DNA from 3 places in the Yersinia sp. 2541 StPb PI genome. Region 3 is predicted to be linked to each of the others. Evidence: predicted binding sites of a transcription regulator. Region 3 holds the regulator's gene; each other region holds the start of a gene.

Region 1 (5,370 bases), 1.8 Mb from region 3:
TGATGCCGAGCGTCTTTATCACTATTTGCAGTACCGTGGCGCAGTCAAAGGGCAATCTTTGGTTATTCCGCAGCGGGAAGTCACCCTGTTGCCGTTTACGGCGGGTGAGATAGTGACAGCACCTGCCAGTGGCATTCTGCTGTTATTACGCCAGCCGGGTGAATGGGTTGGGAAAGATGAAGTGGTAGCTGAAATTATTGATCCGCTCACCGATACGGTAAAAGCGGTTCGCGCTCAGGCTGGCGGCATTATCTACGCCAGTCGGCGGGCACCTTTTGTCACGTTGGGGGCAGAAGTGATGAAAATTGCAGGCAAAACCCCCTACGCAGGTGGCGGGGGGTTAGCGTTGTGATGTTATAGCGCAGCACGATTAATGTTACACACTCAGTTCACGTAACAGGGGGAAAGCCTGTTGGGTCTGTTGTTCGCTGACGACGAACGCGCGTAATTGCTGTGAGTTATCAGTGCCACGCGCCACTATCCCCTGCGCTGTCAGGCATATTTCCCAGTGGAGATCCTCGCGGTTGGTTTCGCCAGCGAAATAGAGCGGTAGATCAGGTGTTTTGACTTTAACTAACATCGGCGGCAGGGTGAGACACGCGGCTCCCCCTAGAATATTTTTTGCCAGTGTCATGGCTCCCACTAATATGGGCTGCAAAAATGGCAGTACTTTCCCCTCGACCTCGGCACAATCACCCACGGCAAAGATATCTGGATCAACCGTTTGCAACTGATTATTGACCTTAATACCACGCCCAATATCGAGACCTGCGGCAGCGGCGAGGGCAGTTTCCGGCATTAAACCAATCGCGGCAATAACAGCATCAACGGTATACGTTTGACCCGCGCGAAGTTCTACTCGCAAGCCGTTGGTGACTTTTGTCACACTGAGCAATTCATTATTAAACACCAAAGTAACACCACTTTGGCTGAGGCGCTGTTGTAAGCGGCTACTGATCTCCACTGGTATCACAGAGGCTAGCAAACTGTGTGCCTTATCCACCAGAATCACCTGCTTACCAGAACGCTGTAGGTCCATTGCCAACTCCGTCCCGATTAACCCGCCGCCCAGCACTAAAACACGCGATGCTTTTTGCAACCTATCTTGATGTTGCCGGTATTCATTTTGGCTATTAAATGTAACGATCATCTCGCTACCGGGCACGGTCGGAACCAGTGCAGACGCCCCGGTAGCCAGCACTAATTTATGGTAATTAAATCCCCGATCACCACAAAAAACGCGTTTAGTGTGCCGCTCAATGGCGGTGACCAACATCGCTGTATGCAAAGTAAGATTATTTTCTTCTGCAAACTTCTCGGCCGACAACCGGGTGAGATCGTCAGCGCTCTGCTGAAGACTAAATACATGACTTAAATCAGGTTTATTATAATCCACGCCACTGTCAGCGGCGATCATCTGGATTGGCACTTGTGGGTTAAGTTTACGGATGTTTTTAACCACTTGGCGGGCGGCAAAACCTGAACCCACAATAATAATGTTATCTGTCATAACATGCTCCATTACAGTGGATCGAACACAGATTTGCCCAAGCCACACTCTGGGCAGAGGAAGAAATCGGGGACATTTTCCCAACAGGTTCCTGGCTTAACCTCTTGAAGAGGCTCACCCAGTGCTGGGTCATATATCCACTGGCAAACACTGCATTGCATTGAAATACCCAGATTCTGTTTCTCGGCGCGGACCTTTTCTTGAGTGAGGGCGATAACGTCGTCAACCTCAGATAAATGGAGGGTCTCCAATGGATGAAGTGCCCATTCACGGGCAATTTTACGCCCATGTTCACGGCACTCTGCTAAAGCATCAGTATCAGGCCGCCATTTCATTTTTAAGGAGAGGGAGATATCAAACCCGGCATCCATCAGGCGAGTTTGAATGCGGTCAACCGCACCGCCAGTCCAGCCAAAGCTGCCAAATGCCGCAGCTTTTTTGTTACGGAAACGTAATCCGGCCAGTTCTTCGAGCATCCCGGCGATTTTTGGCATCATGACGTTGTTCATGGTGGAAGAACCCACTAAAACGCCTTTAGAACGGAAGACCTGGGTGAGGATTTCATTTTTGTCATGGCGGGCAATGTTGTAGATCTTCACTGCCACACCGGGGTCGGTATCGTGAATACCCTGAGCAATAGCATCGGCCATCATGCGGGTATTATTTGACATGGTGTCATAGAAAATGGTTATCCGGTCTTCCTGATAATCTGCCGCCCAAGCCAGATATTGCGTGACAATTTGGGTTGGATTATCGCGCCATACCACGCCATGGGAGGTGGCAATCATTGATACTGGCAGATTGAAACCAAGAATTTCATTGATTTTTGGTGTTACCAAGCGGCTGAAAGGGGTCAAAATGTTGGCATAATAGCGAGCGCACTGTTCATAAAGTTCGGTCTGATCGACCTCGTCATTAAACAGATGCTCATCACAGTAGTGCTGACCGAAAGCATCATTACTGAACAACACGGCATCACCCGTGATGTAAGTCATCATGCTGTCAGGCCAGTGCAGCATCGGTGTTTCAACAAAGATCAATTGCTTACCGTTGCCGATATCTAAGGTATCGCCTGTTTTAACTGTAATGAAATTCCATTCAGGATGATGATGATGTCCGTTGATTGAGTCGATAGCATTGGCGGTGCAATAAATCGGAGTGTTGGGGATACGCGCCATTAACTCGGTTAATGCGCCGGCATGGTCTTCTTCTGCATGATTGATAACAATATAGTCGAGCGCATTTAAGTCGATCTCCCGTGCTAAATTGGCAACAAAATCTCGATCAAATTTCTGATCAACTGTATCGATCAGAATGTTCTTTTCTTCGCAGATTAAATAGCTGTTGTAACTGGTCCCTTTCAGGGTTTTGTACTCAGTACCATGGAAATCACGCACTTCCCAATCACGTTGCCCAACCCATTTGATATTATTCTTAACTTGAATCGCCATGAACCGTTCCTCAACTAAAATAAATGATTTACCTCACCTTAGAGAGCAAATAGCGTGCCATGATTTATAGTATTGATTTTAATCATATAAAAATTAAAGTTAGTCATTATGACATTGATGTGTCATTGTCATAATGACTAACACTATGTCGGAATGACAAAATATGAGTTTATCCATTCAGTCACTGGCCAAAATAGCCATTGAGCTACAGGGCGGCTTATCAGGGCAAGATCGTTTTCAGACGTTAGTCAGTAGCTTGCGGCAATTACTGCAATGCGATGCCTCGGCACTTTTACGTTATGAACATCAATTGTTCCGCCCCTTGGCCATTGATGGTTTATCGCCTGATGTGTTGGGGCGGCGTTTTTCGTTGTCATCCCATCCGCGATTAGAGGCCATTGCCCGGGCAGGGAATGTGGTCCGTTTCCCGACTGACAGCCATCTGCCTGATCCCTATGACGGCCTGATCCCGGGCCATGATGAGCTAAAAGTCCATGCCTGTATTGGTCTGCCCTTGTTTGCTGATCAAACACTTATTGGTGCATTAACTTTCGACAGTATGAACCCGCTGCAATTTGATGGATTCAGTGATGAAGAGCTTAAACTGATAGGCGTATTAGCGGCCTCGGCATTGAATAATGCACTTTTAGTCGATGTGTTGGAGAAGCAAGCGCTCCCTACGGTTAGTTCATTAAGCATCCAAAAACAAGCCACACCAAGCTCGGAAGACGAGATGATTGGCCTGTCACCGTTGATACTGCAACTAAAACATGAGATAGGGGTGGTAGCAGGTTCAGAACTGAATGTGCTAATCACCGGAGAGACGGGGGTAGGTAAAGAGTTGGTTGCTCAGGCAATTCATCATTTATCACCCAGAGCTGCGAAGGCATTAATCTATTTAAACTGTGCCGCCTTGCCCGAGAATGTGGCGGAGAGCGAATTATTTGGCCATGTGAAGGGGGCTTTCACCGGTGCAATACATGACCGAACCGGTAAGTTCGAAATTGCCGACAATGGCACACTATTTCTTGATGAGATAGGCGAGCTTTCTTTGGTACTTCAGGCCAAATTACTCCGTGTTATTCAGTACGGCGACTTACAGCGCGTCGGTGACGACAGTACCAAGCGGGTGAATGTGCGTATTATTGCTGCTACCAATTGTGATCTTAAACAAGCAGTTATCGAAGGGCACTTTCGCGTTGATCTGTTTCACCGTTTGAGTGTATTCCCGTTACATGTTCCACCGTTACGGGAACGGAAAGGGGATATTGTCCTGTTAGCAGGATTTTTTGTGGAGCGGATAAGAAAGAAACTGGGGCTTCAGCAGTTGGGCATCCCGGCAACCACACTAACCTTGCTAGAGAATTACAGTTGGCCCGGAAATGTGCGTGAATTGGAACATGCTATTTATCGTGCTGCGGTATTAGCGCGTGCCTCACAACCGGCGACAGAATCTGCGCAACTGCATGCTGACTTATTTAATATTACAGTCACCACTATACCGGGTATTTCACCGATATCAGTCAGTGAGGACCAAGGTAGCGCGCCTGTAGACCTGCAAGCGGCGACCCGTGATTTTCAGCGGCAGGTTATCATGCAGGTTCTTCAGGAGCATGGGATGAATTGGTCGGCATCTGCTCGTGCGCTAAACCTTGACGCAGGCAACCTCCATCGTCTTGCCAAACGGCTCGGCATAAAACGATAGGAGGCCGCCGTCACCAACAGTCCATTTTATCCAACGGTTAGTGACGTGCCTGGGTAAATGAGCATTAACCGGATAAGGAATCAGGATTTTCGGCAATGAAACGTTCGGCATCCTCAACCATCGAAGAGGTGCCGACAAAGAAGGGGACTCGTTGATGTAATTGCTCTGGTGGAATATCCAGAATACGATTTTTCCCCTTTTGTGATTATGCATCTTCAAATATGACAATTCCCTCTTCCTCAGAAGCGATACCTGCCACTTCCCCACGAGCGTTTTCATGATACGGTCCCTGAATCTACAGTAGCCATCAGTCCTCTGATGTCAGTTCGGTCAATTTTTCTGTCGGTTTCTTTTGACCAAGCGGGTTATTACCCCAACATTGTTCATATTTCCAACCCGTCAGTTCTTCAATCGTTGCGCGGGGGCCAGCAGCAATGTCAGCTATCGCACCACCGGCCTTAATCCGGGCAATCTCTGCCAACAGAACCATATGACTCTTTCTGTCGAGTTTCATCTGTGTGGTATAAAAAATTGCCACTAATGCCAGCGCGGTTACGCCGATGGCAAAGACGCCAACAATCGCCTGAACCGCGGTTTCTGGCTGCACCGACTGACCAGAGACAAAGCCAAATCTGCTGAGTGTCCAGCCCATCGCAAACACAATAACCGAACGAACCATTTTGCCAGCGAATGTCATTGCACCC
Region 2 (5,370 bases), 3.0 Mb from region 3:
GGCGTCATTCGTTTGCATCGATGATACCTCGATAGCCTTTGCCAAAAATAGAACAGGGGCGATATCATATCGCCCCTGCTGCTATCATCATTATTATTTATTTTACTGCTACTTCTAGCTTATTGGTTGTATGCATTTTCGCCGTGGCTGTTAACATCCAGACCTTCGCGTTCTTGTTCTTCTGGTACCCGCAGGCCAACCAACAGGTCAGCAATTTTAAAGGCAACGAAGGCAACAACACCAGACCAGACCAAACACACACCGACGCTGAACAGTTGCACACCTACCTGATGGCCCATAGTGACGCCAGCGGCGTAACCTGTACCGCCCAGTGAAGCCGAGGTGAAGACACCGGTCAGGATACAACCGACAATCCCACACACGCCGTGGACACCGAATACGTCGCAGGTATCATCTACCCGCAGCCATTTCTTCAGCAGAACCACACCCCACAGACCGGCAACACCCCCGACCAGACCGATAATCAATGCACCGCCAACCCCGACTGTACCTGCCGCTGGCGTAATCGCAACCAAACCTGCGATACAACCGGAACATGCCCCCAGCAGCGACGGTTTGCCGCGTAAAATCCACTCAGCAAAGACCCAAGACAAGATAGCACCCGCTGTTGCAACTACCGTATTCAAGAAGGCAAGTGCAGCAATTTCATTCGCGGCACTGGCTGAACCGGCATTGAAGCCAAACCAACCGATATACAGAATCGCAGTACCGGTAAACACCATAGGTAAGTTATGAGGTTTGAACGCTTCTTTACCAAAACCAGCACGTTTACCCAGTAAGTAAGCGCCCACCAAACCAGCAATCGCGGCGTTGATATGCACAACAGTACCACCGGCAAAGTCCAGTGCGCCATCCATTGCCAGGAAACCACCACCCCATACCATATGTGCCATCGGCAAATATGAGAAGGTGAACCACAGTGCTGCAAAAATTAATACCGCAGAGAAACGAATACGTTCGGCGAATGATCCCACCACCAGTGCGACCGTGATACAGGCAAATGAAGCCTGGAACACCACATGGATATATTGATAGAAAGTGCCACTCAGGCTGGTCAAACCAATACCTTTTAGCATCGCCATATCGAAACTACCAAAGAATGCATTGCCGGTGCCGAAAGCCAGACTATAGCCATAGAGCACCCACAGCACACAGATCAGAGCAAAGCTCACCATGACCTGAGTCATCATCGATAATACGTTCTTGGAACGCAGCAGACCGCCGTAGAACAGGGCAATACCGGGCACAGTCATAAACAGCACCAGCGCGGTGCAAATCATCATAAAAGCATTATCAGCTTTGTCAGCTACAGCCGGTGCTGCGGCCATTGCCAAAGAAGGCAGCATCGCTACCGAACTCAGGCCCAACATGGATAAAAGTTTTTTCATCATCAACCCATCCCTATTCACTAAATTTGAGCCTGCAAATTACAGTGCTGCTTCGTCGGTTTCGCCGGTACGGATGCGAATAACACGTTGCAATTCAGCAACGAAAATTTTGCCATCACCAATTTTGCCGGTATAGGCCGCCTTACTGATCACGTCAATCACTTCATCCAATTGATCATCAGCAATTGCGATATCAATTTTCACTTTAGGTAAGAAATTGACACTGTATTCAGCTCCCCGATAGAGCTCTGCGTGTCCCTTCTGGCGACCAAATCCTTTTACTTCGGTTACGGTCAGCCCCTGAATACCCACAGAGGATAAGGCTTCACGCACATCCTCCAGCTTAAATGGTTTTATAACCACGGTAACCAGCTTCATATTTGCCCCTTCTCGAATTAAGTCGAATTCATGTCTGCCACAAATGAAGTAAAGCAAAGGCTATGCCATAAGTAATGATAGATATAATTTAATGCGGAAATGGCGAAGCTAGGGCGGTTGAGATACATGAGTCAGCCGTGTAGCGGCTGAATTCATCGTGTTGAATAATTTTCGCGCACCAAAATAGTGCGAAGCGCGTCACAGAAGTGCACGACAGCATCGACGACCTATTGCATTGCAAGATTATGGTGCACGAAAGCTGCAAAATGGGCATTAACGGGGATATGCATTAACGATTTGACTTAGGAAAACACAGAAAATAGTGCGGGGCCGCTTAGCCCCACAACTTATTAATTAACTTACCGCCGTTTCTACCTGATCAATGGCGGCTAAATCTTCGCTAACCAATTGCAATTGATACATTTGATAATAACGCCCATGGGCGGCCAGCAGCTCTTGATGCTTACCCTGCTCCACTGCCACACCACGGTGCAACACCAAGATGGTATCAGCATCAACAATGGTTGAAAGGCGGTGAGCAATCACTACCAGCGTGGTATTTTTTCGGATTAGCTGCAATGCCCGCTGAATGGCCTGCTCAGTACCAGAGTCAATATTGGCAGTCGCCTCATCTAAAATCAGGATTTGCGGAGCCTGTACCAATACTCGCGCCATCGCCAGCAACTGTTTTTGCCCAACTGACAAGGTATTCCCCTGCTCACCAAGCAGACTGTGCAATCCATCGGGTAGCGCATGGACTAAAGGGGCCAGTTGCACCGTTTCCAGAGCTTCCCACACTTGCTGTTCAGAGATATCACGGCCTAAAGTCACATTGGCAAAAAAGGAATCAGCCAACACCACTGGATCCTGTTGCACCATGGCCACCCCTTGGCGCAAGGTCTGATGCGATAACGCGGATAAAGGACGAGCATCTAGCAGAATCTCACCATGTTGCACCGGGTAGTAGCCCATCAACAGGTTAGCCAACGTACTCTTTCCGCTGCCGGTATGCCCGACCAGAGCAACAAACCCGTGCGAAGGTACATCAAGGGAGATATTTTGCAGCACCATTTTATCGCTACGATAAGCAAAGCTGACATTATCCACCTGGATACGGCCACTGGTCAGTGGGCGATCATCAGTACCGTATCCTTGCTGGGCGCGGTCCATCAGATCAAAAATACGTTCCCCAGCCACCACAGCTTGCTGCATGACTGACTGCTGTGATGTGAGTTCAATTAAGGGTTCATTTAAGCGGCCCAGATAGTTAATGAAAGCATACAGCACACCCACCCCCACTGAGCCATCAGGACTGAAACCGAACAACAGTAACAAACCACACAGTACCAAGGCAGAAAACAGGCTCAGCAGCGGGCGCAATAAAAACCCTTCCAAGCGTAAAGTTTGCATGCGTGCCATATAGTGCGCACGGCTGGCAGACTCCATACGTTCGCCAAAACGAGCTTGCTGGCGAAACTGCTGAATCACGCCCATGCCGTTAATAATTTCATTAAAACCGTCGTTAATATCAGCCAAATAAGCCCGGACTCGCCGCACTACGGGTGTGCTGTAATGTTGATAAATGGCCATCACTACCAGCACTGCTGGAAAGATACAGATAGAAATTAGCGCCATACGCCAATCCAGACTGAACATCGCCACCAGCATCGCGCCAATTAATGCCGCGCTTTTTAATACGGTGGAGACCACCATCACATATAAATCTTTAATGACTTCGGTGTCATTTGTGACACGGGAAATCAATTGCCCGACCGGCTGGGTATCAAACGCACTGAGAGGTTGACGCAAAGCGGCATCCATCACTTCAATACGTAGGCGCTGAACCACACCTACGGCAGCACGGTTAAAAAGCAATGCCTGAAAATAATGCAATGCTGCTGCCAACAGTTGCAGCAACAGATAAGCCAATGCCAACCCACTGACTAAACCGAGGGGCAAAGTGCCTTTTGCGACCACATGGTCAATAAAATAACTTATCAAAAGCGGGCCGCTGACCTCGGCGGCAGCCGCAATCCATAACATCAATACCGCCAACCCTAACGGTTTACGATAAGGGGAGCCATAGGAGAGCAGGCGCTTAAGTGTCGGCCAAAGTTGCTGAACTTTACTCATCGGTTTTGGCCTCCGACTCACCATCATCTAATGCTGCCTCCAGTTGTTGATAACGGTACATCTCCCGATACCAGCCGGATTGACTGACTAATACGTTATGTGTCCCACGCTGCATCACGCCACCATGTTGCATCACTAAAATTTCGCTGGCTTCGGTCAACGCTGAAAGACGGTGCGCACTGATAATCACGGTACGATGCTCACCCCATTCACGCAGATTTTTTAGGATTTCATATTCGGTCTGACCATCAACTGCGGATAGCGCATCATCGAGAATCAGGATCTCAGTATCCAGCAACAGTGCGCGGGCGATGGAAATCCGCTGTTTCTGCCCGCCAGATAGCATCACACCGCGCTCACCCACTTCAGTGTCATAACCCTGAGGAAGGCGTAAAATATCTTCATGCACACTGGCTAAACGAGCGGCCCGCTCAATTTGAGCCTGCGTGGCATCAGGTTTACCCAATGCAATGTTGCCAGCAACCGTATCAGAAAAGAGGAATGGGGTTTGGCTGACCACAGATAAACGGCCACGCCAGTCATGCAACCTAATATCAGACAGCGCATGCCCTTGATAACAAATAGCACCATCATCCACATCAAACTGCCGCTGAATCAATGCCAGTAAGGTACTCTTACCCGACCCTGTAGGTCCGCATAGCCCCAACATCTGCCCCGGTGCTAATTTCAGCGCCACATCATGTAACGCAGGCTGTTCACTACCTGGGTAATAGAAATGGCGAATATTCACCGCGAGTGTGCCACGCCCATCGCTCAGCTCAATATCACCATCTTTAACCACCGGCGCTTCTTCCAGCAAACTGCGAATACGGCTATAGGCGGCACTGCCTCGTTCAACGATATTGAACATCCACGCCAAGGCAAGCATGGGCCAGATCATCAGCCCCAGATACATGATGAAACTGGTAAGTTGACCCAAAGTAATACTGTGATTAACCACCATCCAACTGCCGCCGCCAATCGCCAATAAATTCGCGATCCCGATGGCGATATAGATAGTTGGATCAAAACGGGCATCGATACGTGCGACATACATATTCTTGGCACCGGCTTCTGCCGCGACCTGAGCAAACTGCTGTGATTGATGATCTTCCAGGCCAAAAGCTTTAATCATGCGAATACTGGTCAGGCTTTCTTGCGCCTGGTTATTCAGCGTAGAAAATGCCCCTTGGGCCGATTTGAAACGTTGATGCAGTTGGTCACCGTAATATTTGATCACCACCGCCATTACCGGCATAGGTAACAATGATAACAGTGTTAATTGCCAGCTAATTTGGGTGCTCATTACAATCAGCACCGCGCATCCCATCACCAACGAATCCACCAGCGTCAGCACCCCCTCACCGGCAGCAAAGACCACGCGATCAACATCATTCGTCGCACGAGCCATTAAATCGCCGGTACGGTGACGTAAATAGAAACCAGGGGC
Region 3 (5,370 bases):
TCAACCTCAATCTGACGGCCTTTGGCTGAATCCAGCATCAGCAGTGCAATAACACTGCTGGCCTCAGCTTCGGTACCGCTATCGTTGCGTAACATTACTTCAGCATCAAAACTCTGAACCAGTTCGAACAATTTCATTGCGGGTCTGGCGTGCATCCCCAACTTGTTTTTGATCTCAACGGTCTGCTTGATTGTCATTATTTACGCTTTTCCAGAGTACGGTGGCGTGATTGGACATTTTTGCCGCGAGCGCGGAAATAATCGGCCAACTGTTCAGCGACATAAACCGAGCGGTGTTTACCACCAGTACAACCAATGGCAACCGTCAAATAACTGCGGTTATTGGTTTCCAGCATCGGCAGCCACTGTTCCAGATAGCTGCGGGTCTGATACACAAAGTTATGTACTTCGGTATGGCGATCCAGGAAAGAGATTACTGGCTTATCCAAACCTGTCATTGGGCGTAATTTAGGGTCCCAGTGCGGGTTTGGCAAGAAACGCACATCGAAAACATAATCGGCATCGATGGGGATACCGTGTTTAAAGCCAAAAGACTCAAACACCATCGTCAATTCGCGTTCACGTTTACCCAACAGGCGGGTACGCAGCATCTCAGCCAATTCATGCACTGACATTTCAGAGGTATCAATGATCAGATCAGCCCGTGAGCGCAGAGGCTCCAACAGGTCACTTTCTTCATCAATAGCACTTTCTAATGACAGGTTTTTGGTCGATAACGGATGCAAGCGACGGGTATCGCTATAGCGACGAATCAGGGTATTGCGATCGGCATCCAAAAACAGCAACTGTGGTGAAAAGCTGTCCGGCAGTTGAGTCATGGCATGTTCAAATACCTCAGGTGATTCAGGCATATTACGTACGTCTATGCTCACTGCGGCAGAGATATTCCTATCGGCAAGTGTACTCGCCAATTGCGGCAGCAGAACCACAGGCAAGTTATCGACACAATAAAAGCCCATATCTTCCAATGCGCGCAAAGCAACAGACTTCCCTGAACCGGAACGGCCGCTGACAATCATCAGCACCATGTGAGTAACTCCCCTTGGTATTTATCCCCGTCATCTTTCAAGTTGTAGGCGTGTTGAGCGCTTGCCCACATCTTGAAATTTATTGGGTATACATTAGAACCCTATATTCCGGCTACAAGATCCGGGCATAACGGATAAAATAGTTTCCACTTTCCCAATTACGCCGTTTCCGGTGGTAATTCAGTAATGATTTGATAAAGCTCATCATCACTTTGTGCTGCACGCAGACGCCGACACACTGTTTTATCAGCTAATCGCTTGGCCACTAAAGACAAAGTGTGTAAGTGAGTTTTACATTGATCTGCCGGAACCAACAAGGCAAATAACAGATCAACCGGTTGGTTATCAATAGCATCGAAGGCAATAGGTTGTTCCAGACGGATAAATACACCCACTGCACGCAGTGTGTCTTCTTCCAACTTGCCATGAGGTATCGCGATACCACTACCAATACCGGTGCTGCCCATACGTTCGCGGGTTAAGACAGCATCGAAAACCACCTGTGAAGGTAGGTTAAGTTGCTTGGCAGCCAACTCGCTGATAATTTCCAAAGCCCGTTTTTTACTTGAGCAATGTACGGAGCTTTTGGTGCACTCGATATTTAATACCGAGCTTAATTGCAATGCTGGATCGTTGATCATCTCATCTTTCACTTAAGCGCTGTTTTAAACCGTTTCCGGCGGGGATTCACTCCCGACGCTGGAAACGGTTATGTAGCGAGTGTAGAACCTTTATGGGTGAATATACCCTTTGTACTTGAAACTACAGGGTTGTTCGCTATGTTTACTTACCCGAATCACTGACTTTAGTCAGTTCATCGAGATGAATAAGCCTGCTTGCAGAAATACGATTAAAATCGGTTTCTGGCCAATTTGTCATTCGTTTGCTGCCTACCTGCAACGCCATGTTCTTTGGGTATAACAGTCGCAAGGATTCTTAGTGTTGTTTCAATTTGTCTTTATGTTTGTTCAACTGGCGGGCCAGTTTATCAACCAAAATATCAATTGCGGCGTACATATCCTCCTGCTCTGAGCTTGCGTGCAACTCGCCTCCATTCACATGTACCGTTGCTTCTGCAATTTGTTTTACTTTCTCAACACTTAAAACCACATATACCTGGTTAATGCGATCAAAATATTGCTCAAGTTTGGCAAATTTAGTGGTAACAAACTCGCGTAATGCTTCGGTTATTTCGACATGATGTCCGGTAATATTGAGCTGCATAGTGTCTTCCTTCTCAGTTCAGGTCAAACCAACTGTTTACGCTGATTTGACGGCGGGATGGATAACGACTCTCGGTACTTCGCGACGGTACGCCGTGCCACCATGATGCCTTGTTCACATAATAATGTGGTCAGCTTACTGTCACTAAGAGGTTTAGCAGGATTTTCTGCTGCAACCAATTTTTTCACCAGTGCACGAATTGCAGTGGAAGAAGCTTCACCTCCGCTATCAGTATTGACGTGGCTGGAGAAGAAATATTTTAGCTCGAAAATACCCCGTGGACTGTGCAGGAACTTCTGCGTGGTCACGCGAGAGATTGTCGACTCATGCATATCCACAGCCTGGGCGATATCGGCCAGTACCATGGGTTTCATAAATTCAGGCCCATTCTCAAAAAACGCTACTTGCTGCTCTACAATACAACGCGCCACCTTCAGCAGTGTTTCATTGCGGCTTTCAAGACTTTTTATCAACCATTTTGCTTCTTGCAAATTGCTACGGATAAACTGCCCGTCACTGTCATTGCGGGTACTGCTACCCATCGCCGCATACTGCTGGTTGATTTTTAGGCGTGGAATGCTATCGGCATTCAGCTCGACCGTCCATTGATCTTTGTCTTTACGCACCAAAACATCGGGAATGACGTACTCGGACTCCCCGGTATTGATGGATTGACCCGGACGCGGATCCAGAGACTGAATCAGGCCGATCGCTTCTTTAAGTGTATCTTCTTTTAGCCGACTCAAGCGGATCATCGTACGGAAATCATGGTTACCCAGCAAATCCAGATAATCGCTAACCACCAGACGTGCTTCGGCAAGATAGGGGGTATCTTTGTCATATTGTGACAACTGTACCAACAGACATTCACGCAGGTTACGTGCCGCGACACCAATAGGATCAAAGTGTTGTATCCGCTTAAGCACCGCTTCTACTTCATCCAGTGCGACGTTCTCGTCCCCCATGCTTTCCAGAATATCTTCCAGTGGCACCGTAAGGTAACCGGTTTCATCGACCGCATCCACGATAGAGGTCGCAATGGCAACATCAGTATCAGAGAATGGGGTTAAATCCACTTGCCACATCAGGTAGTCTTGTAGCGTTTGGGTCGTTTCCCCTTGATAAACCGGCAACTCATCATCGCTATAATCATTGCCCATTCCTGATGGCGTGCCTGCGGTGTAGATCTCATCCCAGGTGGCATCAAGTGGCAACTCTTCGGGCATATCTTTTTGTTCCAGCGCCTCGCGGGTATCAAGCGATTCACTGTCTACGGTCTCTTTTGCATCTATCTCTTCATGAAGATCAGTTTGCTCAAGCAGGGGGTTACTCTCCAGCGCTAACTGAATCTCCTGCTGGAGTTCAAGTGTAGAAAGCTGCAACAAGCGAATAGCCTGTTGAAGCTGCGGAGTCATAGCCAGTTGTTGGCTGAACTTGAGTTGCAAACCTTGCTTCATAATGCGGTATCAATTTTCCTTTATAGATGAAGGAATATCCGTCATCTTTCAAATTGCAGGGGTATTGGCTGCCGGTTACTTGGCCGCACCTGCGGGCTAGCATAAATGCTGTTTAAATCGATTTATGACCGATTTTATTGTTTGCCGCCTTCCTGCACCTTGAAATCTATTGGGTATTGGAAAAAGGTCAGAGACGGAATTCTTCACCGAGGTAAACACGCTTAACTTGTTCGTCAGCCAGGATTTCCTGTGGCGTACCGTGAGCGATTAAATGACCCTGGCTTACGATATAAGCCCGCTCACAGACGTCTAACGTTTCACGCACGTTATGGTCGGTAATAAGAACGCCAAGACCACTGTCGCGTAGATGTTCAATAATTTTTTTAATATCGATAACGGAAATCGGATCAACCCCGGCAAAAGGCTCATCCAGCAGAATAAACTTAGGATTTGCCGCCAGTGCACGGGCTATTTCAACACGGCGGCGTTCACCACCGGAAAGCGATTGCCCCAAGTTGTCACGTAAATGGGTGATATGGAACTCTTCCATTAATTCATCAGCCCGTTCCTCACGCTGCTCAACAGAGAGGTCTTTACGGATCTCCAGCACCGCCATTAAGTTGTTAAATACACTCAGGCGGCGGAAAATAGAGGCTTCTTGCGGTAAATAACCAATACCGCGACGAGCGCGTTCATGGAGAGGCAAGAGGCTGATATCTTCGTCATCAATCACAATACGCCCGGCGTCACGCTGGACAATGCCGACGACCATATAAAAAGTGGTAGTTTTCCCTGCGCCGTTCGGCCCAAGCAGGCCCACTATCTCACCGGATTTCACATTGAGGCTTACGTCTTCGACCACTTTACGGCCTTTGTACGCCTTAGCCAGCTTTTCTGCGATTAATGTTGCCATAAATGATTACTTACTCTTCTTTTGGCCTGAAGCTGCTGGCCCTTTGTCTTGTAATTGGGACGGTAATAACACGGTGGTGACGCGGTTGCCTTTATCACTGAAGGCTTCCATCTGCTGTTTTTTCACCAGATAAGTGATGCGATCACCTTTGATATTACTATCAAGTTGCTCCAGATAAGCATTGCCAGTCAACACCACAAAATCATTTGCGACTTCATAACGCAGTTTCTGCCCATGGCCTTTTACGGGTTTGCCACTGTCTTGCATCTGGTAGAAAGTGACTGGATTACCATAACCTTCAATGACCATTTTGCTTTGATCACCGCCTGGGCGCGTAACCACGACTTTATCAGCTTTAATCTCAATGGTACCTTGCTTGATAACCACATTGTCGGTAAATGTGACAGTATTGGCCTCCATATCTAACGCTTGTTTAACGGAGTCAACCGTGACGGGCTGATCAGTATCACCCGTTAACGCCAGAGCGGGCAGGCTTGCGGCCAAAAGTGAACTGGCAAGCAAAAAATGACGAAGTTTATTTTTGGATTTCATAAGAGGTTTTAACCTTTTCAATCAGCTCAGCGGTTTTGTCCCGCAAGTTCCCACGCATTTTCATGCCGTTAGATGTGAATCCAACACCAAAGAGGGTAACTTCATCGTCTGAGGATACATCCTGAGTGATCAAATTAACCTGGGCGTTATCGGTTTTAATTTTTTGTAACTGTGCG

What was found. The regulator sigma-54, encoded in region 3, starts transcription at its own class of promoters, with help from an activator protein. The targets are predictions, from matches to a motif close to GTTGGCACANNTTTCGCTNT.
Positions count from the first base shown of each region.
Region 1: norV (anaerobic nitric oxide reductase flavorubredoxin) is a predicted target of sigma-54. The motif match lies at 3,004-3,023, and genes of this name have one in related genera.
Region 2: glnK (P-II family nitrogen regulator) is a predicted target of sigma-54. The motif match lies at 1,838-1,857, and genes of this name have one in related genera.

Region 1 covers NZ_JAZGQB010000001.1:2,253,079-2,258,448, forward strand. Annotated here, with positions in the region: gene V1953_RS10020 (succinylglutamate desuccinylase/aspartoacylase family protein) at 1-352, shown strand, start outside; gene norW (NADH:flavorubredoxin reductase NorW) at 377-1,510, opposite strand; gene norV (anaerobic nitric oxide reductase flavorubredoxin) at 1,522-2,961, opposite strand; gene norR (nitric oxide reductase transcriptional regulator NorR) at 3,125-4,666, shown strand; partial or broken gene V1953_RS10040 (class 1 fructose-bisphosphatase) at 4,731-4,862, opposite strand; gene V1953_RS10045 (MFS transporter) at 4,974-5,370, opposite strand, start outside.
Region 2 covers NZ_JAZGQB010000001.1:3,518,344-3,523,713, forward strand. Annotated here, with positions in the region: gene tesB (acyl-CoA thioesterase II) at 1-24, shown strand, start outside; gene amtB (ammonium transporter AmtB) at 120-1,409, opposite strand; gene glnK (P-II family nitrogen regulator) at 1,449-1,787, opposite strand; gene V1953_RS15920 (SmdB family multidrug efflux ABC transporter permease/ATP-binding protein) at 2,142-3,920, opposite strand; gene V1953_RS15925 (SmdA family multidrug ABC transporter permease/ATP-binding protein) at 3,913-5,370, opposite strand, start outside.
Region 3 covers NZ_JAZGQB010000001.1:478,825-484,194, forward strand. Annotated here, with positions in the region: gene npr (PTS phosphocarrier protein NPr) at 1-197, opposite strand, end outside; gene rapZ (RNase adapter RapZ) at 197-1,048, opposite strand; gene ptsN (PTS IIA-like nitrogen regulatory protein PtsN) at 1,207-1,689, opposite strand; gene hpf (ribosome hibernation promoting factor) at 1,985-2,272, opposite strand; gene rpoN (RNA polymerase factor sigma-54) at 2,296-3,729, opposite strand; gene lptB (LPS export ABC transporter ATP-binding protein) at 3,917-4,642, opposite strand; gene lptA (lipopolysaccharide ABC transporter substrate-binding protein LptA) at 4,649-5,194, opposite strand; gene lptC (LPS export ABC transporter periplasmic protein LptC) at 5,178-5,370, opposite strand, start outside.